Regions from separate parts of the Plantactinospora sp. CA-290183 genome, predicted to be linked through region 3. Evidence: riboswitches for the same ligand, from Rfam matches in the RefSeq annotation. Region 3 holds a riboswitch; each other region holds the start of a gene.

Region 1 (7,022 bases), on a different contig from region 3:
TGTCGAGGTACCGGGCGTCCCCGGTGATGGCGTGCAGGTCCGCCATCACCTCGTTCATCCCGCCGTACTCGCCGGCGATGTAGATCGCCCACATCCGGTTCAGGGTCTCCCGGGGCAGCACCGAGAGCCGGCTGTGTACCCAGTCCCCCATCGCGGTGACCACGTCGAGCGCCTGCCGGTTCCCGACCAGCAGGTACGCGTCAAGCAGCCCTCGCATGATCTTGTGGCAGGTGTAGTAGGGCGCCCAGATCGTCGGGTACGTGGCGAACGATTCGAGCCGGACGAACTGGTCCTCCGGGTAGGCCGCGAGGAATCCCGGGTGGCTGTACCGGCCGCTCGCCGCCAGCGCCTCCTGGCAGCGGGCCAGCTCGGCGACGATGTGGTCGACCTTCTCCCGGTGGACCGACTCGCGGGTCGACGCGTACGCCTGGCTGAACGCGCTGATCAGGTGCCCGCTGTAGTGGCCCCGGAGGTTGCCCGTGGCGTCGTCCCAGCCGCCGGGCGGGGTGGAGCCGGGCGGGGTGGGCAGCCCGGCGGTGACCCGGAAGTTGTGCAGCACGCGGTCGGCCGGGTACGCCTCGAGGAGCGCCAGTACCCGGTCCCGCTTCTCGGCAAAAAGCGTTCCGTCGAGGAGTTCGACCTGGTCCAACCCGAACGGCTTGACCCGCCACCGGGGGTTGCGGTCGTAGAGGTCGGCCTGGGACGCCACGTCGGACGGGGCCGTGTGCCGGGTACCGCCGGACGACGTCGGTCCGGCGCCCGAGCCGGGGGCCGCGGCGGCAGCGGTGGCGCCGAGCCCGGCGACGGAGGCGGCACTCGTACCCACCACGGTGGCGGTGACGACGCCGGCGGATTTCAGGAAACGGCGCCGGTCAATCGGCTGTTGTTCTGGGGCCATTGCTCTACCTCCTGGCGGGCAACCGATCGAACTGCATGTGATCGCTAACATTCGATGGCAAGAAACCTACTCAGGCGGGACCCGGCCGCCTACCTGACATCTGTCGGAAACTCCACGGAGATCGACCTACTCCTGTCGCACCCGCTCGGGCATCAGCACCGGGAAACGGAATTCCTGATTCGCGGCGGATGCCGGCCGACGGTCACGCACATCCGCGCACCGCACCGCACCGCGAGCCGGGCCGGAGCGCGTCGTCAGCCGCGCCGGGCGTGTCCACCGTGGTCGCCCACCTGGGCGTCGAACCAGGGCGCACCCCGCCGGATGGCGAGCGTCACCAGGAACTGCCGTGACAGAGCCGCTCCGGGCTCGCCGGCTCGACCTGCAGGGTCGCGTGGTCGATGCCGAAGTCGTCGTGCAGTTGGCGGCGGGCGGCGACGAGCACGGTGGCCACGTCGACCCCGGCGGCCACGTTCAGGTGGGCGGAGGCGACGTCCATCCCGGAGGCGAGCGTCCAGACGTGCAGGTCGTGGACCTCGGTCACCCCGTCGACGCCGGCCAGCCGCTCCCGGACCGCGGCGACCTCCACGTGCGGCGGCGCGGCCTGCACCAGCACCCGTCCGGCCGCCATCGCCAGCCGCCAGGTCCGGGGCAGGATCAGCACGCCGATCGTGACCGCCACGATCGGGTCGGCGTACCGCCATCCGGTGGTGGCGATGACCAGCGCGGCGACGATGACGCCGACCGAGCCGAGCAGGTCGCCCAGCACCTCCAGGTAGGCGCCCCGCATGTTGAGGCTCTCCTTGGCACCCGAGCGCAGCAGCAGGAAGGCCAGCACGTTGACCACCAGCCCACCGGCGGCCACCAGCAGCATCGGCCCGGCGGCCACCTCGGGCGGATCGGCGAACCGGCGAACCGACTCCACCACCACGAAGACCGCCACTCCGGAGAGCAGCACCGCGTTGGCCAGCGCGGCGAGCACCTCCAGCCGGTACAGCCCGAACGTCCGCTGCGGATCCCGGGAGGCCCGGCCCGCCGCGGTGATCGCGGCCAGCGCCATCCCGATGCCGAGCACGTCGGTGAACATGTGCCCGGCGTCCGACAGCAGCGCCAGGGAACCCGTCAGCCACGCGGCACCCGCCTGGACCAGCATGTAGAGGCCCAGCAGGCCGAGGGCGGTCCAGAGCGGGCGACGGTGCCGGTCGCCGGCCCACACCAGTGGGCTCCCGTGATCATGGCCAGCACCCATCCCGCATCCTCCCGCCGCTCCACGGACAACGTATGCGCTTATCGCTATGTATGCAACTTGCAAGTGGTTGTCGGTCCTGACAACGAGTGAGGACGGCCACCACAACGGGCAACCGGCACCCGGAGGACGGCCGCCCGGAACGACGGGGCGGAAGAGTCAACCGGCGAAGAGGAGCAGCAGGCCCGCGACGGTGTAGCCGACCATCAGCACCAGCAGCGGCACCTGCGCGGCGAGTGCCGACCGACCCGGGAAGACCTCCAGCGTCCGGTCGTGACTCAGCACGGTCCCGAGCAGGTGCCCCAGCACGATCAGGGTCACCTGCAGGGTGGCCACGCTCGCCGGGGTGATCAGCGCCGTGTTGGCGACCCAGTCCCGGGTGCCCAGCCAGTCGGCGCCGGTCACCAGCGGATCGGAGAGCAGGCTGAGCGTCCGCTGACCGTCCACCACCAGCAACGAGTAGTAGTGCGCCAGGACGTACCCGACGGCGATCGGCACGATGCTGTGGGCGAACCGACCCGCCACCTGACCCGCCCGATCCGCCCCGGCCAGCCGGGCGGCGAGCGCGCAGGCCCCGACGTACACCGCCAGGACCGCGCCGACCACCGCGCCGAGCCCGAGGGTGCCGACCAGGGTCGGCGACAGGTCCAGCCGGTACGTGAACCGCGCCCAGCCCGGCGTGCTGACCAGGCTGTCGAAGAGCGTCGATCCCAGCAGCACGACCACGGTGGCGGTCAGCCCCGGCGCCGCCCGCAGCGTCGCCATCCCCTCCAGCGGGTTGCGCCACACCAGCGTCCCGTCGTCCCGCCGGCCGAGCGGCGCCAGCCGCCCGACCAACCCGCTGTACGCCTCGAACGCGTCACCCCGGTCGAACCAGCGGGCTCCGAAGAGCGTCGCCGCGACAAGCGTGCCCACCGCGTAGCAGATCAACCAGGCGCGGATCACCGGCAGGGTGGCCCGGTCCGGCGCCACCAGTTCGAGCCAGACGAAGGCGGTCAGGCCCACCGCCGCCGGCCAGTACCCGAGCCCAGGCGCGAGCGCGAGCGGGCCGCGGTCCCGATCCCGGCGCAGCACGGCGCAGCCGAGCAGATGGAGGGTACGCAGGGGGTTGAGCAGCCGCCACACCGGACCGAACAGCAGCGACAGCGGCACGAGACCGACCCAGAACAGAATGTAGAGCGTGCCCGCCGTGGGATTGCGCTCGTCGTCCGGGCCGAGGAACAGGCCGAGGCAGAAGTACGCCGCCAGCAGCAGTCCCAGCCCGCGCAGCGCCCACCGGCAGCCCGCCGAGTCGACGAGGCCGGCCAGCCCGGCGGGCAGCGGCCGTCCGGCGCCGGGATCGGCCAACCGCGGCTCGCGCCACAGCGCGCCCAGCGCCAGGAAGGAGATGACCAGGGCGAGCGCGGCACCCGTGACCGCGTACGCGAACGGGATGGGCAGGTCCTGCCGACCGCCGACGCCGTGCGCCAGCACCGTGCCGAGCATCAGCGGGGCACCCGGGTCCACCCGGCGCACCGGGCCCGGTGTGGGCCGGTCGGCGAGGTCATCGAGGCTCCGTACGGTGGGGACGGCCGCGGGTCGGGTTGGGACTCTAGCGTCTTGTGAGGTACGGCGGTAGCCACCATGATGAGCCGATGCGATCAAGGGGTACCACCGTCCGTACGGTGAGCCGATTGGCCGCGATCGCCGTCTGCGGGACGGCCGTCCTCGCCGTACCGGCGACACCGGCCCGGGCGCACGGACAGCTCGCCGTCTCCGACCCGCCGGCCGGCGGCACGGTGAGCAGGGCGCGCGCGACACTCGACCTCTACTACACCGAGCAGCCCGCCACGAACGCCCACTTCACGGTGACGGCGCCGGGCGGCGGCCGGGTGGACGACGGCTGGAGTCCCGGCCCGAGCCGGCGGCTGGACCGCCCGGTCACCGAATACTTCCTGACGGACGGCACGTGGGAGCCGCGCGCCTACCACACCGGTTACGCCGCGCTGGTCAAGGTCGCGCACTGGCCGGCGACCGGTCGGTACACCGTGGACTACCTGTCGGTGGCCTCGGACGGCGAGGCGGTCCGGGGCAGCCTGAAGTTCGTCTACCGGGGACCGGTCACCCCGGCGCCGGCGGGCTGGTCGCCGCCGACCAACACCGCCGATCCGGCCCTGGTCGCGGCGGCCGAGGGCGGCGGGCACACCGGGACCAGGCCCACCGGCGCAGCGACCGGAGCACCCGCCGGGACCCCGGCAGCGGCCCCGGCCGCCCCGGAGGACCGCGGTGTCGCCGTCTGGCTCCTCCCGGCGTTACTACTCGGCGCGGTGGTCGTGATGGTGGTCCTCGCCGTCCGGCCCCGGCGCCGGGCCGCCGCCGGTGGCGGTGGCGGTGGCGCCAAGGACGGTAGGCGGGAACCCGGACTCGACCGCGCCGCCGGCCCGACCGCGAGCCGGACCGGCACGGGTGGCAGCCGCCCGGCCCGCCCGAAGAGCGGTGCCTCCCGCCAGCGGAGCCGTCGGGGCAAGACCGGCCGCTGAGCCCGGCGAACCGGCCCCCCGCTCCTGGTCCGGTCCCGGCGGCAGAACCTGTCCGGAGGGGCCCGGAATGCGAGCGCCCCGCCACCGCGGCAGGCGGTGGCGGGGCGTCAAGCGGTCCGGTCGGCCCGGAACGCCGCTCAGAGCATCGACATGTGCACGTGGTCGGTGTGGTCGCTGGCGCCGCTGTAAGAACTCCAGCCGGTGGCCGGGAACCAGATCTGCCTGTACCAGATGACGTAGAGGATGCCGAGCCGGTCTGCGTTGCGGACCAGGAACGCGGTGAGGTCGTTGCCGTACTTGCGCTGGTCGTTGTTGGCCGCCGGGCTGAACCCGGAGTTGCGCAGTGACCAGTCGCAGGCCCGGCCCTTCGGGTGCTCGTACGGCCCGCCGGGGCGGTAGCAGCCGACGAACCGGTTGAAGCCGGCCCGCTTGACCTCCTTGTACGCGTGCAGGGTCCGCCCCGTGACACAACCGCCGGTGGTGGGATCCTCCTTGTTGCAGGACTCGCCCGGGAAGCCGTCACCGTAGCCCGGCCCCGGCTTGGCCACCGGCGACGTCGCGTCCACCAGGCCACCGGCGGTCAGCGACCTGCCGCCGACCAGCGCGAGCGCCTTCTCCGCGTCCTTCTTCTGCTTCTCGATGACCTTCTGCGCGGTCCGCTGCTCGGCCACCTCGGCGTCGATCGACGTCTTGGCCCGGTTGATCGCGTCGCGCGCCTCGCCCAGAGCCCGCAGCTTCTGGTTGTTGAGAGCGTTCAACTCCTCCAGCGCGACCATGCGGTCGAGGAACGCGTCGGACGAGGCGCTGTTCAGCATCATCGACACGGCGCTCAGCTTGCCGCTGCGGTAGGACTCGGCCGCGATCTGGCTCGCCTCCGGAGCCAACGCGGCCAGCCTGGCCTCCGCCACCCTGAGCTCGCCGGCCAGCTTCGACTGCCGCTTGCGGGACTTGTCGAGTGCGGACTTGGCCTCCGCGTACCGCTTGCCGGTCGCGGCGAGGACGTCGCCGAGGAGTGGCGTCTCGACCTCTCCGCTGGGCGCCGGGTTCGGCTTGGGGGCGGCCGAGGCCGGCGACGGCGCGACGACACCGAGTGCGGCGGCGGTGAGCATTGCCAGGGCAGGCGCCAGCCATCGGCGTAGGGGTGCCCTCACATGTATCCCTTCCGTCGGCCGCCGACCGGGTTAGCTGACGGGTTCGGGATGGAAGAGGTCCCTACCGCTGTCGCGGATTCACCCCAGGTGCTTGGGTCCCCGGCTCGCCTGGCGGCGATTAGGCGGCGATCAGCACCGGCACCAGTCGGTGCCTGGCGGCTATGAACGGCAGTCAGCATACCCGGTTTCGCTTCCAAAATGGCAAGACCCGATTCCTGCTGAACGCGTTGCGGCGCAACAACTATCAGTAATGGCGAACGTGACGGAACGCATCGACGTACGTTCCCGTTGTGACGTCATTCACGATCGGCGACCGGCTATTCACCACCCGCTCCGGGCGTGCGCGCCGACGGCATCGAAGGGGTCCAGAATGGTCGGTCGGTACGCCGATTCCACCCGCGGACGGCCGCCGGACCGCGCCCGCCTAACGGCGTCTCGCCGCCCTGGCCAGCGCAGCACCGGCCGCCCCCGCCAGCAGGGCGGCGACCACCGGTGCCCGGTGCCGGCTGAACCACCACTGCGGGCTCCGGCCCCGGGACCGGTCGTCGAACGCGCCGTGGGCGCCGTGGTCGACGCCGTCGGCGTCGTCGACCGGATGCCACAGGTTGGTCGGCCGGTGCGGACCTGTCGGCCGGCCACCCTGCTGGCTCGCGTAGCCGGTGCGGGCCAGATAGCGGTCGAGCAGGGCCGGGGCGATCCGGTTGGCGAGCACGGTGGCCACGGTGGACCCACCCACCCAGTACTCGCGGCGCTCCGGCCGGTCGGCGGCGTACACCACCGCGCGGGCGGCGACCTCGGGCTGGTAGATCGGCGGCACCGGCTGGGCCCGACCGCGCAGCCGGGACAGCACCCAGTCGAACTGGGGCGTGTTCACCGCCGGCAGGTGCACCATGGTGATCCGCACCGGGCTCCGGTCGTGCAGCAACTCGCAGCGGACGGACTCGGTGAACCCGACGATCGCGTGCTTGGCGCCGCAATAAGCGGCCTGCAGGGGAATCGACCGGTACGCCAGTGCCGACCCCACCTGCACGATGGTCCCGGATTGCCGCGGCGACATCCGGGCCAGCGCCGCCCGGGTGCCGTATACGTAGCCGAGATAGGTGACCTCGGTCACGCGGCGAAACTCCTCCGGGCCGATCTCCTGAAACGGCGCGAAGACCGAGGTGAAGGCGTCGTTGATCCACAGGTCGATTCCGCCGAGTTCGGCGCAG
Region 2 (7,022 bases), on a different contig from region 3:
CAGGTCAAGATGTGGTTGCCGTACCTGGAGCGGATCGGGCGGCCGTTCCTGGTGCTGCTGCGCGAACCGGACTTCCTGGCGTCGGTCTCGGCCGCCACCAGCGCGCCCGTGGTGGTCTGCCCGACGCCGCGCTCGATCGACGAGGCGATGGTGCCGAGCCTGCGGGTGGCGTTCTACGTCAACCACGGCGCCAAGAACAGCCACTGCATCCGGTTCGGGCACCTGACCCACATCCAGCTGCACCACGGCGACAGCGACAAGGCGCCGAGCGCGAACCCGGTCTCCGCGATCTTCGACAAGATCTTCGTGGCCGGACAGGCCGCGATCGACCGGTACGCCCGCAACGGCGTGGTGATCCCGCAGGAGAAGTTCGCCATCGTCGGCCGCCCGCAGGTGGAGTCGATCGTGGTGGACCGGACCCCGGTGCGGGAGCGGGCCGAGAAGGTGGTGCTCTACACCCCCACCTGGACCGGACACCACGCGGACGTCGACTACTGCTCGCTGCCGGTGGGCGAGAAGCTGGTCCGGCGGCTGCTGGACCGGGGCGCGACGGTCATCCTGCGCGCCCACCCGTACACGTCGCAGAACCCGGCGTCGGCGCGGCAGCTCGCCCGGATCGAGCAGGTGCTCGCCGACGACCGGGCCCGGACCGGGCGGCGGCACGTCTTCGGCGCCGAGGCGGCCCGGCGGATGACCCTGGTCGAGTGCGTCAACGCCTCGCACGCACTGGTCTCGGACGTCTCGGCGGTGATCTCCGACTACCTCTACTCGGGGAAGCCGTACGCGGTGACGGACCGGGTCGGCGAGGGCGAGCGGTTCACCGAGACCTTCCCGCTGGCCGGTTCGGGCTACGTGCTGGGCGCCGACATGTCCAATCTGGACGAGGTGCTGGACCGGTTGCTCGACACCGATCCGCTGGCGGAGGCGCGGTGGCGGACCCGGACCCGGTACCTCGGCGACTTCCCGGCGGAGGCGTACGCCGACGGCTTCCTGGACGAGGCCCGTCGGCAGCTCGACGGCACCACGGTCCGGCCGCCCGCGCCGGCACCCCGTCCGGCGCCCGTGCCATGATCGACTCGTGAACCTGGTCAGGATCGAGCACGACCGGCGGGCGCTGGCCGGTCTGCTGCGCCGGGACCCGCACCTGCACGCGTACGAGCTCGGCGACCTCGACGACTTCTACTGGCCCTATACGAGCTGGTACCGCCTGGCCGACCTGGTGGCGCTGGTCTACCACGGCGGCGGCACCCCGACCCTGCTGGCGCTCGACCGGTCGGGACCGCCGGCCGCGCTGGGCGAGCTGCTGACCGCGCTGGTACCGCTGCTGCCCCGCCGGTTCTACGCGCACCTCTCCCCGGGCGGCGAGGCGGTGCTGGCCCGACACTTTCCGGTGCAGGAGCACGGGCCGCACCTGAAGATGGCGCTCACCGACCCGGGCCGGCTGGACCGGGTGGCGGCCGAGGGCGAGGTGCTGACCGGTGCCGACCTGCCGGAGCTGGCGGCGCTCTACGACGTCGCGTACCCGGGCAACTGGTTCGACCGGCGGATGCTGGAGACCGGCCACTACGTCGGGGTGCGCCGGGACGGCGAACTGCTCGCGGTGGCCGGGGTGCACGTCTGGTCCCGCGAATACCGGGTCAGCGCGCTGGGCAACGTGACCACCCATCCCCGGGCCCGGGGCCGGGGACTGGCGAGCGCGGCGGTGGCCACCCTCTGCCGGCGGTTGTCGAAGACCGTGGACCACGTGACCCTGAACGTCAAGGCGGACAACCTCGCCGCGCTCGCCGTCTACCGTCGGCTCGGCTTCACCCCGGCGGCGGAGTACGCCGAGTTCACCTTCGGAGCCCCGGCGTAGTCCCGGAGCCCTGTCGCGCGGAGCCTCGTGGCGGGTCGCGGCGCCAGACCGCCCGCGTCCGGCAGCGCCGGTACGCGGGCGGTCCGGCTGGGGCCGGGGAGGGCGGGGTCAGGACGAGTAACCCCGGGTGGCCGCCCAGTTGGCCAGGTCGATGGTGCTCATCCAGTAGGTGCTGTCCGAGCCGGGGATCGCCGGGTCGGCGATCTTGACCGTCCGTCCGTCGTCGCGGTAGCCGACCACGGTCAGGTAGTGGCCGCCGGGGTAGCTGTGCCAGCCACCGTCGGTGTCCGTGGTCGAGCCGGCGATGTTGGCCACCACCGGGTAGCCGTTGCTCACGGCGTGCACCACGTCGGCCTGGAGCTGATCCATCTGGGCCGGGCTCGCGGCGCCGCCCCGGATCATGGTGGTCCGGTAGAAGTCCGTCCTGCCGGCGCTGTTCAGCACCCGGGTGGTGTCCTCGGCGGAGTTCGTACCGCTCGTCGTGGTGCCCAGCCGGCCGGCGACCTCGTCCTGGCTCAGGTGCACGTCCCGGGCGGTCAGGGCGATGCGGGTCGCGGCCGGACCGCAGTAGTAGTAGGTGGTCTGGGCCTCGAAGTCGTAGTCCAGGACCTTGGACTCGGGCGCGGCCGGCCTGCCGGTCGCGCTCGGCGCCGCCTTCGGGGCGCTCGTCGTCGGTTCGGCCGTCGCCGGCGATGTCGGGTCGGCCGGTGCGCTCTGCTGCCCCCCGGCCCCGGCACCCGGGGCCTGGTTGACGGAGCCACCGAGTTCCGCCACGGCGACGGTCGAGCCGCCCTCGGACGGCGCGGGCGGCTGGACCGAGGTCAGCACGATTCCGATGGTCGCCGCCGCGGCCGCGAGCACGGCCGCCGAACCGAGCGCGAGGCGGTTACGCCGGCCGGTCGTGATGTTCCTGATCCGCTGTGGGACATCTGCCAACGGCCGGGCCATGTCGCTGGCCGACCGGGAAAAGACATACTTCAACTGATCCTCCAGGGAAATGCTCATTGCCATTCGAGTTCGTCAATTGGCAATGGGACGTTTCTGTCCGCTGGTGGGAACGCGAGACGACACCGCCGGAGGCGGCGACAAGGACCCTGCCCCGAATACGCCGGGGCCGGGGGGGCAACAGCGACCACCGCATCCGGGCGGCGGGGCCGTTCGGGCTGCGCCCGCGCCGGGCGGGGCCGGCGCTCGCCGGCGGTCGCGCTCGCGTCCCGGAGCGCTAGCGAACCGGGGCCATGAACCCGTCTCGGGCTCCGATGGCCCGGGCCGGGTGCGCGGCGACCCGGGGCCGGCGCGCGGTGGAGCGGATGGATCGGGGGGATGGGCCGGAGCCCGGGTGGTGCGGCACGAATGGTCTCCTTCCGTGACCGCCTACCGGGTTAGCTGACGGATTCGGGCGCAGAAGGCCGCCCTACCGCGAACGACGGTTCGCGGATTCACCCCAGATAACTGTGGGTCCCCGGCTCGTTACACAACGACTCGGCGGGTCCGCTCCGGTGTCACCCGCGTGGCGACCAAGGGGCCGGACCGGACGGGCCGACATTACTGGCCGACTTCTGTCATTGCCAACCCCTCTCAGCAGGGAAAACAGTGACCAAGACCGCGATTGGACCGGATCCCGGCCCGGCTGCCGGGCCGACAGGGCCATGCGGATAAACCGGCATGATCATGTACGGGTGCGGTATGACGGAAATGACCGACTTGATGGAAGCCGGTCCGCCCGGTCGAACGCGAGGACTTTCAGGAGGCTCCCCCACATGACGACGGTGCACGAAGCCACCTACGACCTGCTCCGTTCGCTCGGCATGACCACGATGTTCGGCAACCCCGGCTCCACCGAGGAACCCTTCCTGAAGAACTTCCCGGCCGACTTCCGCTACGTACTGGCCCTCCAGGAGGCCTCGGCGGTGGCGATGGCCGACGGCTACGCCCAGGTCACCGGCAAACCGGTGCACGTCAATCTGCATACCGCCCCGGGTACCGGAAACGGAATGGGCAGCCTCGTCACCGCCTGGCACAACAGGACCCCGCTGATCGTCACCGCCGGGCAGCAGACCCGGACGATGAACCTGTACGAGCCGATGCTGACAAACGTACGGGCGACCCGGCTGCCGGAGCCGTACGTCAAGTGGAGTCACGAGCCGATGCGCGCCCAGGACGTACCGGACGCCTTCATGCGCGCGTACGCGACCGCCGTACAGCCTCCGGCCGGGCCGGTCTACCTCTCGCTGCCGCTCGACGACTGGGACCAGCCCGCCGAGGGAACCGCGGTGGTACGCCGGGTGAGCACCCGGGTGGCGCCCGACCCCGAGGGGCTGGACCGGTTCGCCGAGATCCTGGCGGGCAGCCGCAACCCCGCCCTGGTGATCGGTTCGGCCGTGGACCGCAGCGACGCCTGGCCCGCCGCGATCGCCCTCGCCGAGCGGCTCAGGGCCCCGGTGTGGCAGCCGCCCTTCTCCGACAGGGTCGGTTTCCCGCAGGACCATCCGCAGTTCCAGGGGCTGCTGCCACCGGCCATCGGCCCGCTGGCGAAGAAACTGACCGGGTACGACACCGTGCTGGTGATCGGCGCCTCGGTCTTCCGCTACTACCCGTACATCCCCGGCGAACAGGGCTTCCTGCCGGCGGGTACCCGCCTGCTGCACGTGACGGAGGACCCGGACGAAGCCGCCCGGGCACCCGTCGGCGACAGCCTGCTCGGCGACGTCGGACTGGCCTGTGCCGCCCTGACCGACCGGCTGCCCAGCACCGACCGTCCGGCCCCGCCCACCCAGGCCGCCGTACCGAGGTCGGAACCGGGCATCCCGCTCTCCCCGGAGGCGCTCTTCGGCATCCTCGCCCGGCTCTGGCCCCAGGACGGCATCCTGGTCCCGGAGACCCCCTCCAACCTGCGCATCCTGCACCGGCAGCTGACCATCCGGCGCCCCGCGTCGTACTTCAAGATGGCCAGCGGCGGGCTGGGGTTCGCGCTGCCCGCCGCGGTCGGCATCGCGCTCGCGCAGCGGGACACCGGGCAGCGCCGGCCGGTCGTCGCGGTGATCGGGGACGGCTCGTTCCAGTACTCGCCCCAGGCGCTCTGGACCGCCGCGCAGCAGCGGGTACCGGTGGTGTTCGTGGTCCCGGTCAACGAGGAGTACGCGGTCCTGAAGTCCTTCGCCGAACTGGAGGAGACACCCGGGGTGCCGGGGCTGGACCTGCCGGGCCTGGACATCCCGGGCATCGCCCGCGGCTACGGCTGCGCCGCCCACCGGATCGCCTCGGCCGACGAGTTCGGGGACGCGTTCCGGGCCGCGCTCGGAGCCGAGGGCCCCACCGTGCTGGCCGTACCGATCACCCGCGACGTCCCCACCCTGCTCTGAGGGGTAAGGAAGGGCCCCTTCTTATCGCTTTTTGCATAGGAAGGGCCCCCTCCTAACACCTCGGAGCCGGGCGGCAGCGCGGTACGGTGCAGCCATGTCGGGTGCCGCGCTGGAGGCTCTCAGCTCGGCCGGGATCCCCTTCCGGGTGATCCGGCACGGGTCCGTGCGCAGCCTCGCCGAGGCCGCCGCGGCGCGCGGCGTCGCGGTCGGAGACGTGGTGAAGACCATCGTGGTACGCCGGGGCGAGCGCGACTTCGTCTTCGTGCTCGTGCCGGGTGACCGGGTCATCTCCTGGCCGAAGCTGCGAGCGCTGCTCGGGGTCAACCGGCTCTCCCTGCCCGACGCGAACGAGGCCAGGTCGGCGACCGGCTACGAGCGGGGCACCGTCACCCCGTTCGGCGCCAGCACCGCCTGGCCGGTCGTCGCCGACGAGCGGGTCCGGGGCCGGACGATCACGCTCGGCGCCGGCCGGCGGGACATCGCCGTCGCCGTGGACGCCGACGCGGCACTGCGCGCCCTCGACGCCACCGTCGCGGACCTCACCGAACCGGAACGCCCGCGCTGACCCGCATGCCCCGGCAGCGGCGCGGTTAGGAGGGGGCCCTTCCTATGCAGAAAGCGATAAGAAGGGGCCCTTCCTTACCCCTCAGCCGAGTTGGGCGAGGAGGGCGTCGGTCACCTCCCGGGTGCCGGCGGCGCCGCCCAGGTCCCTGGTCCGGGTGGCCGGGTCGGCGAGGCAGGCCTCCATTGCCGCAACCACGTCGGCCGCCGCGTCCGGATGGCCCAGGTGCTCCAGCATCATCGCGGCCGACCAGACCGCGCCGAGCGGGTTCGCCACGCCCTGGCCGGCGATGTCCGGGGCCGAGCCGTGCACCGGCTCGAACATCGACGGGTGGGTGCGGGTCGGGTCCAGGTTCGCCGAGGGCGCGATGCCGATGCTGCCGGCCACGGCGGCGGCCAGGTCGCTGAGGATGTCCCCGAACAGGTTGGAGCCGACGATCACGTCGAAGCGGTCGGGTTGCAGCACCAGCTTGGCGGCGAGGGCGTCGATGTGCTCGGCGTCCCAGCGCACGTCGGGGAAGCCGGCGGCCCGCTCCGCGACCACCTGGTCCCAGAACGGCATGGTGTGCACGATCCCGTTCGACTTCGTCGCCGAGGTCAGGTACGAGCGGCGGGTCCGGGCCAGCGAGAAGGCGTAGTCGACGATCCTGCTGACCCCGACCCTGGTGAAGACCGCCTCCTGCACGGCCTGCTCGTCCGGGAAGCCCCGGTTGAACCGCCCGCCGATCTCGCTGTACTCGCCCTCCACGTTCTCCCGGACCACGACGAAGTCCACCTCGCCCGGCCTGGCCCCGCGCACCGGGCTGGCCACCCCCTCGAAGACCCGGATCGGACGCAGGTTGACGTACTGCCGGAAACTGCGGCGGATCGGGATCAGCAGCCCCCAGAGCGAGATGTGGTCGGGCACTCCGGGCCAGCCCACCGCGCCGAGCAGGATCGCGTCCGCCGGGCGCAGCCGGTCGAGCCCGTCGGCCGGCATCATCGCGCCCTCGGCCAGGTAGCGCTGGCAGGACCAGTCGAACTCCTCGTACTCCAGCACGATGCCGTGCCGCTCGGTGACCGCGTCCAGCACCTGCCGGGCGGCGGCGATGACCTCGGTGCCGATGCCGTCGCCGGGGATCACCGCGATCCGGTGCACCTCCGGCTCGCCGATCGCCGACGCCATCAGCTGCCCAGCCCGACGAGCGCGACCATCAGCGGCAGCAGCAGGAGGATCAGGACCGCTCCGAGGATGTCGAAGGAGA
Region 3 (7,022 bases):
GCAGCGCCACCGAGAAGTAGCCCCGGCCGGCCAGGGTGGAGGTGATGGCCGTGCCGCTGACCGTCCAGGTCGCACCGGTCGGCGCGTACGCCACGTAGTCGTGGCCGCGGACGGTGAACCCGATCCGGGCGCCGCTGTTGGCCCAGACCGTGGGCGTGGCGCCGAAGGCGAGCCGGGCGTCGCCGCCGGTCACCTGGGCGTAGACGAACGGCAGGCCGTGGCCGACGGTGGCCCGCAGTGTCCGGGTCCCGTCGGACCAGTACGGCGAGACGGTCCAGTCGGTCCAGCCGTCCACCTTGACGTCGGGGGAGTTGAGTCCGGTCACCCCGAGGGTGAAGTCGGTGCTGTAGGGGAAGTGGTACTCCCCGACGGTGGTCGGGGTGCCGGAGACGGTCGGCGTGGTGGTGTACGAGACGCCGAGCCCGCCCGCCACCGGGTCGAAGGCCATCGGGTGTGCCTGCAACGGCTCGGAGTAGGCGCAGTCGAGGCGCTTGAACAGCAGCGAGGACCACCAGTCGTTGGTGGGTACCGCGCCGGCCGGGGCGTTGCCGGTGACGTACCGCCGGGGGTTGGTGGAGAGGTCGGCGCAGCCGGAGGGGCCGGCGGCGCCGGCGGGGCGGGTGGTGGTGTAGCTGCCGGCGCCGAGGGGGTCCGCGCCGGCGCCGGTGGGCGCGACGAGGGCGACGGTGGCGGCGAGTGCCGCGAGGGTGAGCGCGGCCAACCCGCGCGCTCGGCGGGTGGATCTGGTCATGGTGCCTCCGGTCGGGGGACGGTACGGCCGGGGAGAGATTTCGTCCGTATTAACGAGCCATTGCCTGGAGATCATCAGATCGGCTCAGGGCTGTCAATGCGCGCCGGTCTTCTTTGCCGGATTCCGGAGTGGACCGCGCCTCCCGGTTGACAGTCGGGGCCGGGGTCGGGGTACCTTAGAGAGCGCTCTCTCAGGTCTCCCCGCCCACCTCAGCTCGGTGCCGCGAACTGCGATGAGCGATCGAAAGAGCGCTCTCTGGCATGCCGTCGGCGCCGTTCTTGCATCCATCGATGTCTGTCTCTAAGCTTGGCCGGGCGCCATCACCGCCGACGACCGCGCAGGGCTGGCCGGTGCGTCGCTGATGGATCCGTGATCGCGGGAGCCGGTCATTCGGGTGGCACGAGGGCCGTACGCGCGGGACGCGTCGGTCCACCCGCCGTCGTAGCAACAGCACCGCCGGGCCCGTTCGCACCGGCTCCGCGGTGGTCAGCCGAGAGGAATCCCATCCCCATGAGGGTCTCCGCACCGTACCCCCGTCTGCCCGTGGTCGTCGCCGTGATGGCGACGGTGGCCGCGTGCCTCGTCGCCACCGTCGGCCTGGTCGTGGCGCCCGCGGCCCGGGCCGCCGCCGGCTGCCTGGTCGACTACCAGGCCAACCAGTGGAGCGGCGGCTTCACCGCCACGGTCCGGGTGACCGCCGGCGACGCAGCGGTCAACGGCTGGACCGTCACCTGGACCTACGGTGGCGACCAGCAGATCACCAGTAGCTGGAACGCCCAGGTCACCCAGGCCGGCGCCGCGGTGACCGCCCGGAACGCGGCGCACAACGGGGCACTGCCGGCCGGCGGGTCCGCCGAGTTCGGCGTCCAGGGCAGCTACGCCGCGAACGCGGCGGCGCCGACCGGGTTCGCCCTGAACGGCGAGCCGTGCAACGGCGCCGCCCCGACCACCGGCCCGACGACCCCGGCACCGCCGACGACCCCGCCGGCCAGCCCGCCGCCGACCACCGGGCCGCCCCCGGCCGGTTGCGGCGCGGCCAGCCTCTGCGACGGCTTCGAGAACCAGACCGGGACCACGCCCGCCGGCGACTGGAGCGTGAACTACCCGGACTGCCAGGGCACGGGTACGGCCGCCATCGACACCACCGTGGCCCACCAGGGCACCAGGTCGGTACGGATCAACGGCACGGCCGGCTACTGCAACCACGTCTTCGTCCGGGCCAACCGCGATCTCAGCGGTCTCGGCGCGGTGCGGTACGGCCGGATCTGGGTGCGGCACACCACCGCGCTGCCGACCCAGCACGTGACGTTCCTGGCCATGCGCGACGCCAACGACGGCAACCGGGACCTCCGGATGGGGGGCCAGAACGGCGCCCTCCAGTGGAACCGCGCCTCGGACGACGCCACCCTGCCCGAGCAGAGCCCGGCCGGCGTCGCGCTCAGCGTGCCACTGCCGACCAACCGCTGGACCTGCGTCGAGTTCATGGTGGACGGCACCCAGGGCCGGCTGTCGACCTGGGTCGACGGGGCGGCGGTGACCGGCCTGACCGCGGACGGCACCCCGACCCACGACATCGACGGGCAGTGGCTCAACCGGGCGAACTGGCGGCCCAGCCTGACCGACCTGCGGCTGGGCTGGGAGAGCTACGGCGAGGGCGCGGACACGCTCTGGTACGACGACGTGGCCCTCGGCTCGGCCCGGATCGGCTGCTGACCCCGGCCCCGTCCAGGTCGGCGGGTCGTACCGGTCCCGCCGACACAACCGCCCGCCGTCCTCGTCTTCGTCGACGAGGGCGGCGGGCGCTGTCGCGCGTCCGTGCGGTGGGCTCCGCCGGCACCGCCCAGGGGTGGCGGGCGGTGCCGGCGGAGGCTCAGTGCATGGACAGGTGCACGTGGTTGGTGTGGTCGCTGGACGGGTCCCCGTTACCGCCGCTGTACGACTTCCACCCGCTGCTGGGCAGCCAGATCTGCTTGAACCAGATCACGTAGAGCACGCCGAGGCGGTCGGCGTTCTTCACGAAGTACGCCGCCAGGTTGTTGCCGTAGGTCCGGTCGCCGCCGGAGGCCACCCCGCCGAATCCGCTCTTCTGTGCGGCGAAGTCGCAGGCCTGGCCCTTGGGATGCTCGCCGCTGCCGCCGCTGCGGAAGCAGGAGACGTACCGGGTGAAGCCGGCCGACTTGGCCTGGTTCAGCGCGTGCAGCGTACGCGGGGTGATGCAGCCGCTGGCCGGCGTCGGGTCGTCCACGCTGCACGACTCGTCCGGCCAGGAGCCGTCGGAGTTGCGCGGTGCCGGCCTGGCCGACGCCGCCCGTCCGGTGACGCCCGAGCTGACACCGCCGCTGCCGGCCGCGACCAGGGCCCGTTCGGCCTGCGTCTTGCGGGTCTGCATCACCTCGACCTGCTTGCGCTGGTCACGGATCTCCTGGTCGAGTGCGGCCTTGGTACGGGTCTGGAGGTCCAGGCTGTCCCGCAGGCCGCGCAGCTCCCGGCTCTCGTTGGCGGCCACGCTGTCCAGCGCGGCGGCGCGGTCCACCAGACTGCTCGGGGAACCGCTGTTGAGCAGGGCCGAGACCTGCCCGAGCCGGCCGGTCCGGTACGCCATGCCGGCCATCTCGCCCACCCGCTCGCTGCGGGCGGCGACGCCTGCGGCGCGCGGAGAGGTAGTCGGCCTCCTTCAGCACCGTACCGGGCCGCCAGCTTGGCCGGCGAACATCGGCCTGGCGGCCGACCCCGCTTCTTCTGCTGCGCAGGGCGTCGTCGGCGCCGCCTTGCCCTTCCGGTCGATGTCGCCGGGCGCGGCGGAGAGGGGCCCGGGCGCCGCCTGGACCGGCGCCGCGACGGCGGGTGCGCCGCCGAACGCCGCGACCAGGCCGAGGGCGAGCACCGTGGTCACGACGGTGGCCAGCCGGATGCCCGGCCCTGTGGCCCGCCGGCCGGCAGGCCGGGCTCTGCGTACGGATGTCGGGGTGGCCCGGGCGGCTCGCGGAGCCCCGGGTGGGGCGGCCGCGGCGTGGCGTGCCGGTGCCCCTTCGGTGGATGCCAGAAACGGCATGAGAACGTCCGTCCTTCCGTCAGCCGCCGACCGGGTTAGCTGACGGGTTCGGGACGGAAGATCCCTACCGCTGACGCGGATACACCCCAGATACGTGGTTCCCCGGCTCGCACGTGGCGATTAGGCGGCGGCTCCGCAGGCGCCGGAGGGCGCCGCCCGGCGGAGACCGGTGCCGAGCCTACCGGCCACCGCCTCGCTCTGCGCGGAGCGTGTTGTCGAGCATGATCCGTATCGCCCTGGTTGGTCCGGAAGTAACCGGACAAAACCCTGCGACGCGCCGACGAAATTTAAGCTGCCCATAACTACCAGTCGGTGGGACCGCAGGCGCCGGAGGGTGTCTCCGGCTCGACCTGGAGGGTCGCGTGCGAGATGTGGAAGTCCTCGCGCAGGGCCGATCGCGCCGCCGCCAGCACACTGCCCACCTCCGCGCCCGGGTCGAGCGCCAGGTGCGCCGAGGCCACCTCCATGCCGGAGGTCAGGGTCCAGATGTGCAGGTCGTGTACGTCGCACACCCCCGCTACGGCGGCCAGCCTGGCCCGTACCACGCCGACGTCTAGGTGCTCGGGGGCGGCCTGCACCAGGATGCGCACCGCGCTGCGTCCCAGCCGCCAGGTGCGGGGCACGATGAAGAGCCCGACGGCCAGCGCGGCGACCGGGTCCGCCCAGGTCCAGCCGGTCAGGATGATCACGAGGGCGGCGACGATGACGGCGACCGAGTTGAGCAGGTCGCCGAGCACCTCCAGGTAGGCGCCCCGCAGGTTGATGCTCGCCCGCGCACCGGCCCGGAGCAGCCCGAACGCGGCGACGTTGGCCAGCAGGCCGAGCGTCGCCACCGCCAGCATCGGACCGGCCGCCACCTGCGGCGGTGCCGCGAACCGGCGTACCGCCTCGACCAGCACGTACACCGCCACCCCGAACAGCAGCACCGCGTTGGCCAGCGCCGCGAGCACCTCCAGGCGGTAGAGCCCGAAGGTGCGCTGGGGGTCGGCGGCGGCGCGCCGGGCCGCCGTGATCGCGGCGAGCGCCATGCCGATCCCGAGCACGTCGGTGAACATGTGCCCCGCGTCGGAGAGCAGGGCCAGGGAACCGGTGACCAGCGCGGCCACCGCCTCGATCACCATCAGGGCGGCGAGCAGCGCGAAGGCGGCCCAGAGCCGGCCGCGGTGCCGCTCCGCCGCCCACACCGAGCCCCCGCCGTGGTGATGACCTCCGCCCACGCACACACCCTTCCCGCTCCGGCGGTGTGCAGCCGAGATATCCGTACATTCCGATGGGCCCGACCGGCCGGGAGCACCCCCGGCCCGGTACCGACCCGGGCGCCGGGCGGCGGTCCCGGAAGCGCCGGCCGCGTGCCCCGGCCGTCCCGGGGCGGGCCGGTACGCCCGATCGCGCCGCCGAGATGCGGACCCGGGAGTACCTGGCATCATCGAAGCCTGGCCGTGGCCGGACCGCCGATCGGGTGGACCGGTCCACAGTGCCGGGGAGTCCGATCCACAGTGCTCGGTGGTCCGGTCCGCCGCCCGGGGTTCCGGGTGCGGGCCGGTGCTCCCGGGCCGCGAAGGGAGCCGATGCATGCGTCGCCGTCGACGTGTCCCCGTCCTGCTCGCCGCCACCCTCACCCTGGCCACCGCGCTGGTGACCACCGGCGCCCCGGCCGCCACGGCCGGTGCCGCGCCGCTCGCGCCGCGCACCCTCGACCTGCCCGCCGGCTTCCAACCGGAGGGGATCGCGATCGGCGGCCCGCCGTACGCCTATTTCGGGTCCCGGGCGACCGGGGCGATCTACCGGGCGAACCTGCTGACCGGGCGGGGTGAGGTGATCAACCCCGGTCCGGGCACCCCGTCGCTGGGCATGAAGGTCGACGCGCGGGGCCGGTTGTTCGTCGCCGGCGGTGCCGGCGGGGACGGCCGGGTGATCGACACCCGGACCGGCCGGCTGCTCGCCAGCTACCGCTTCACCGACCAGCCCAGCTTCGTCAACGACGTGGTGCTGACCCCCGGTGCGGCCTGGTTCACCGACTCGACCAACCCGGTGCTCTACCGGGTACCGCTGGCCCGGGGCGGCCAGCTACCGCCGGCCGGTGCGGTGGTCCGGCTGCCGCTGACCGGCGACATCGTCTACGGCGCCGGCATCAACGCCAACGGCATCTCCCGGACGCCGGACGGTGCCGCGCTGCTCGTCGTCCAGTCCGGGACCGGGCTGCTGTTCCGGGTGGACCCGCGGACCGGGGTCGCCCGGACCGTGGACCTCGGCGGCGAACTGCTCACCAACGGGGACGGGCTGCTGCTCGACGGCCGCACGCTCTACGTGGTGCAGAACCGCTTGAACACCGTCGCCGTGCTGCGGCTGGACCGGACCGGGCACAGCGCTCGGGTGGTGCAACGGCTCACCGACCCCGGCTTCGACGTACCGACCACGGTGGCGGCGTACGGCAACCGGCTCTACCTGCCGAACGCCCGGTTCAGCACCACGCCCACCCCGGACACCCCGTACACGGCGGTGGCGATTCCGCGTCCCTGACGCCGGGGGCGGCGCGCCGCCGATCGTCGGGCCGGGCGGGGTGGGCGGCAGCGCGCCGCTCACCCCGCCGGTTCGATGGTGGTGAGTCGCTGGGTGGCCCGGGAGAGCGCGACGTAGAGGGTGCGTACCCCGGCCGTGGAGTCGGCCCGGATCTGCCCCGGGCCGACCAGCACCACCCCGTCGTACTCCATGCCCTTGGCCTGCATCGCGTCGACCACCTGCAACCGAGGTTCGGCGGAGGTGTCCAGCCAGCCGGCGACCTCGTCCCGCCGGGGCACCGGGGCGATCACCCCGACCGTCCCCTCGACCTCGGCCAGCAGCTTCGTCACCGCCTCGCGTACCGCGTCGGTCAGCTCCGCGGCCGGCACCACCAGCTCCACCGGTTGCACGCCGGTGCTGCGCACCGCCACCGGCAGCGGCAGTTCGGGGGAGACCTCGCGGATCACCGCGGCCGCCACCGCGAAGATCTCCGCCGAGTTGCGGTAGTTGGTGGAGAGCGTGTACTCGTGCCGGGGCCGCCGGCCCAGGGCCTTGTCCCGGGCCCGGGACAGCTCGGCCGGGTCACCGGTCCAGGCGGTCTGCGCCGGGTCGCCGACCACCGTCCAGGAGGCCAGCCGGCCCCGCCGGCCCAGCATCCGCCACTGCATCGGCGACACGTCCTGCGACTCGTCGACCACCACGTGGGCGTAGTCCCGGTAG

Evidence for each region. A riboswitch is a leader RNA that binds a small molecule or an ion and turns the genes downstream of it on or off. The one in region 3 is predicted to bind cyclic di-AMP.
Region 1: another riboswitch for cyclic di-AMP. It lies ahead of ACQEUR_RS24275 (coiled-coil domain-containing protein); the one in region 3 lies ahead of ACQEUR_RS16485 (hypothetical protein).
Region 2: another riboswitch for cyclic di-AMP. It lies ahead of ACQEUR_RS23015 (C39 family peptidase); the one in region 3 lies ahead of ACQEUR_RS16485 (hypothetical protein).

Annotation. Positions count from the first base shown of each region.
Region 1 is NZ_JBNJMX010000035.1:22,534-29,555, reverse strand. It holds partial or broken gene ACQEUR_RS24295 (beta-L-arabinofuranosidase domain-containing protein) at 1-898, opposite strand, end outside; gene ACQEUR_RS24290 (cation diffusion facilitator family transporter) at 1,230-2,144, opposite strand; gene ACQEUR_RS24285 (hypothetical protein) at 2,301-3,656, opposite strand; gene ACQEUR_RS24280 (copper resistance CopC family protein) at 3,806-4,660, shown strand; gene ACQEUR_RS24275 (coiled-coil domain-containing protein) at 4,798-5,811, opposite strand; cyclic di-AMP (ydaO/yuaA leader) riboswitch at 5,815-5,946, opposite strand; gene ACQEUR_RS24270 (SDR family oxidoreductase) at 6,236-7,022, opposite strand, start outside.
Region 2 is NZ_JBNJMX010000028.1:6,914-13,935, reverse strand. It holds gene ACQEUR_RS23025 (CDP-glycerol glycerophosphotransferase family protein) at 1-1,071, shown strand, start outside; gene ACQEUR_RS23020 (GNAT family N-acetyltransferase) at 1,079-1,855, shown strand; gene ACQEUR_RS23015 (C39 family peptidase) at 1,964-2,803, opposite strand; cyclic di-AMP (ydaO/yuaA leader) riboswitch at 3,212-3,353, opposite strand; gene mdlC (benzoylformate decarboxylase) at 3,616-5,217, shown strand; gene ACQEUR_RS23005 (aminoacyl-tRNA deacylase) at 5,312-5,782, shown strand; gene ACQEUR_RS23000 (tartrate dehydrogenase) at 5,864-6,943, opposite strand; gene ACQEUR_RS22995 (SLC13 family permease) at 6,943-7,022, opposite strand, start outside.
Region 3 is NZ_JBNJMX010000008.1:139,387-146,408, forward strand. It holds gene ACQEUR_RS16470 (glycosyl hydrolase) at 1-751, opposite strand, end outside; gene ACQEUR_RS16475 (cellulose-binding domain-containing protein) at 1,262-2,464, shown strand; partial or broken gene ACQEUR_RS16480 (coiled-coil domain-containing protein) at 2,622-3,374, opposite strand; gene ACQEUR_RS16485 (hypothetical protein) at 3,426-3,803, opposite strand; cyclic di-AMP (ydaO/yuaA leader) riboswitch at 3,812-3,940, opposite strand; gene ACQEUR_RS16490 (cation diffusion facilitator family transporter) at 4,106-5,020, opposite strand; gene ACQEUR_RS16495 (SMP-30/gluconolactonase/LRE family protein) at 5,376-6,323, shown strand; partial or broken gene ACQEUR_RS16500 (ATP-binding domain-containing protein) at 6,383-7,022, opposite strand, start outside.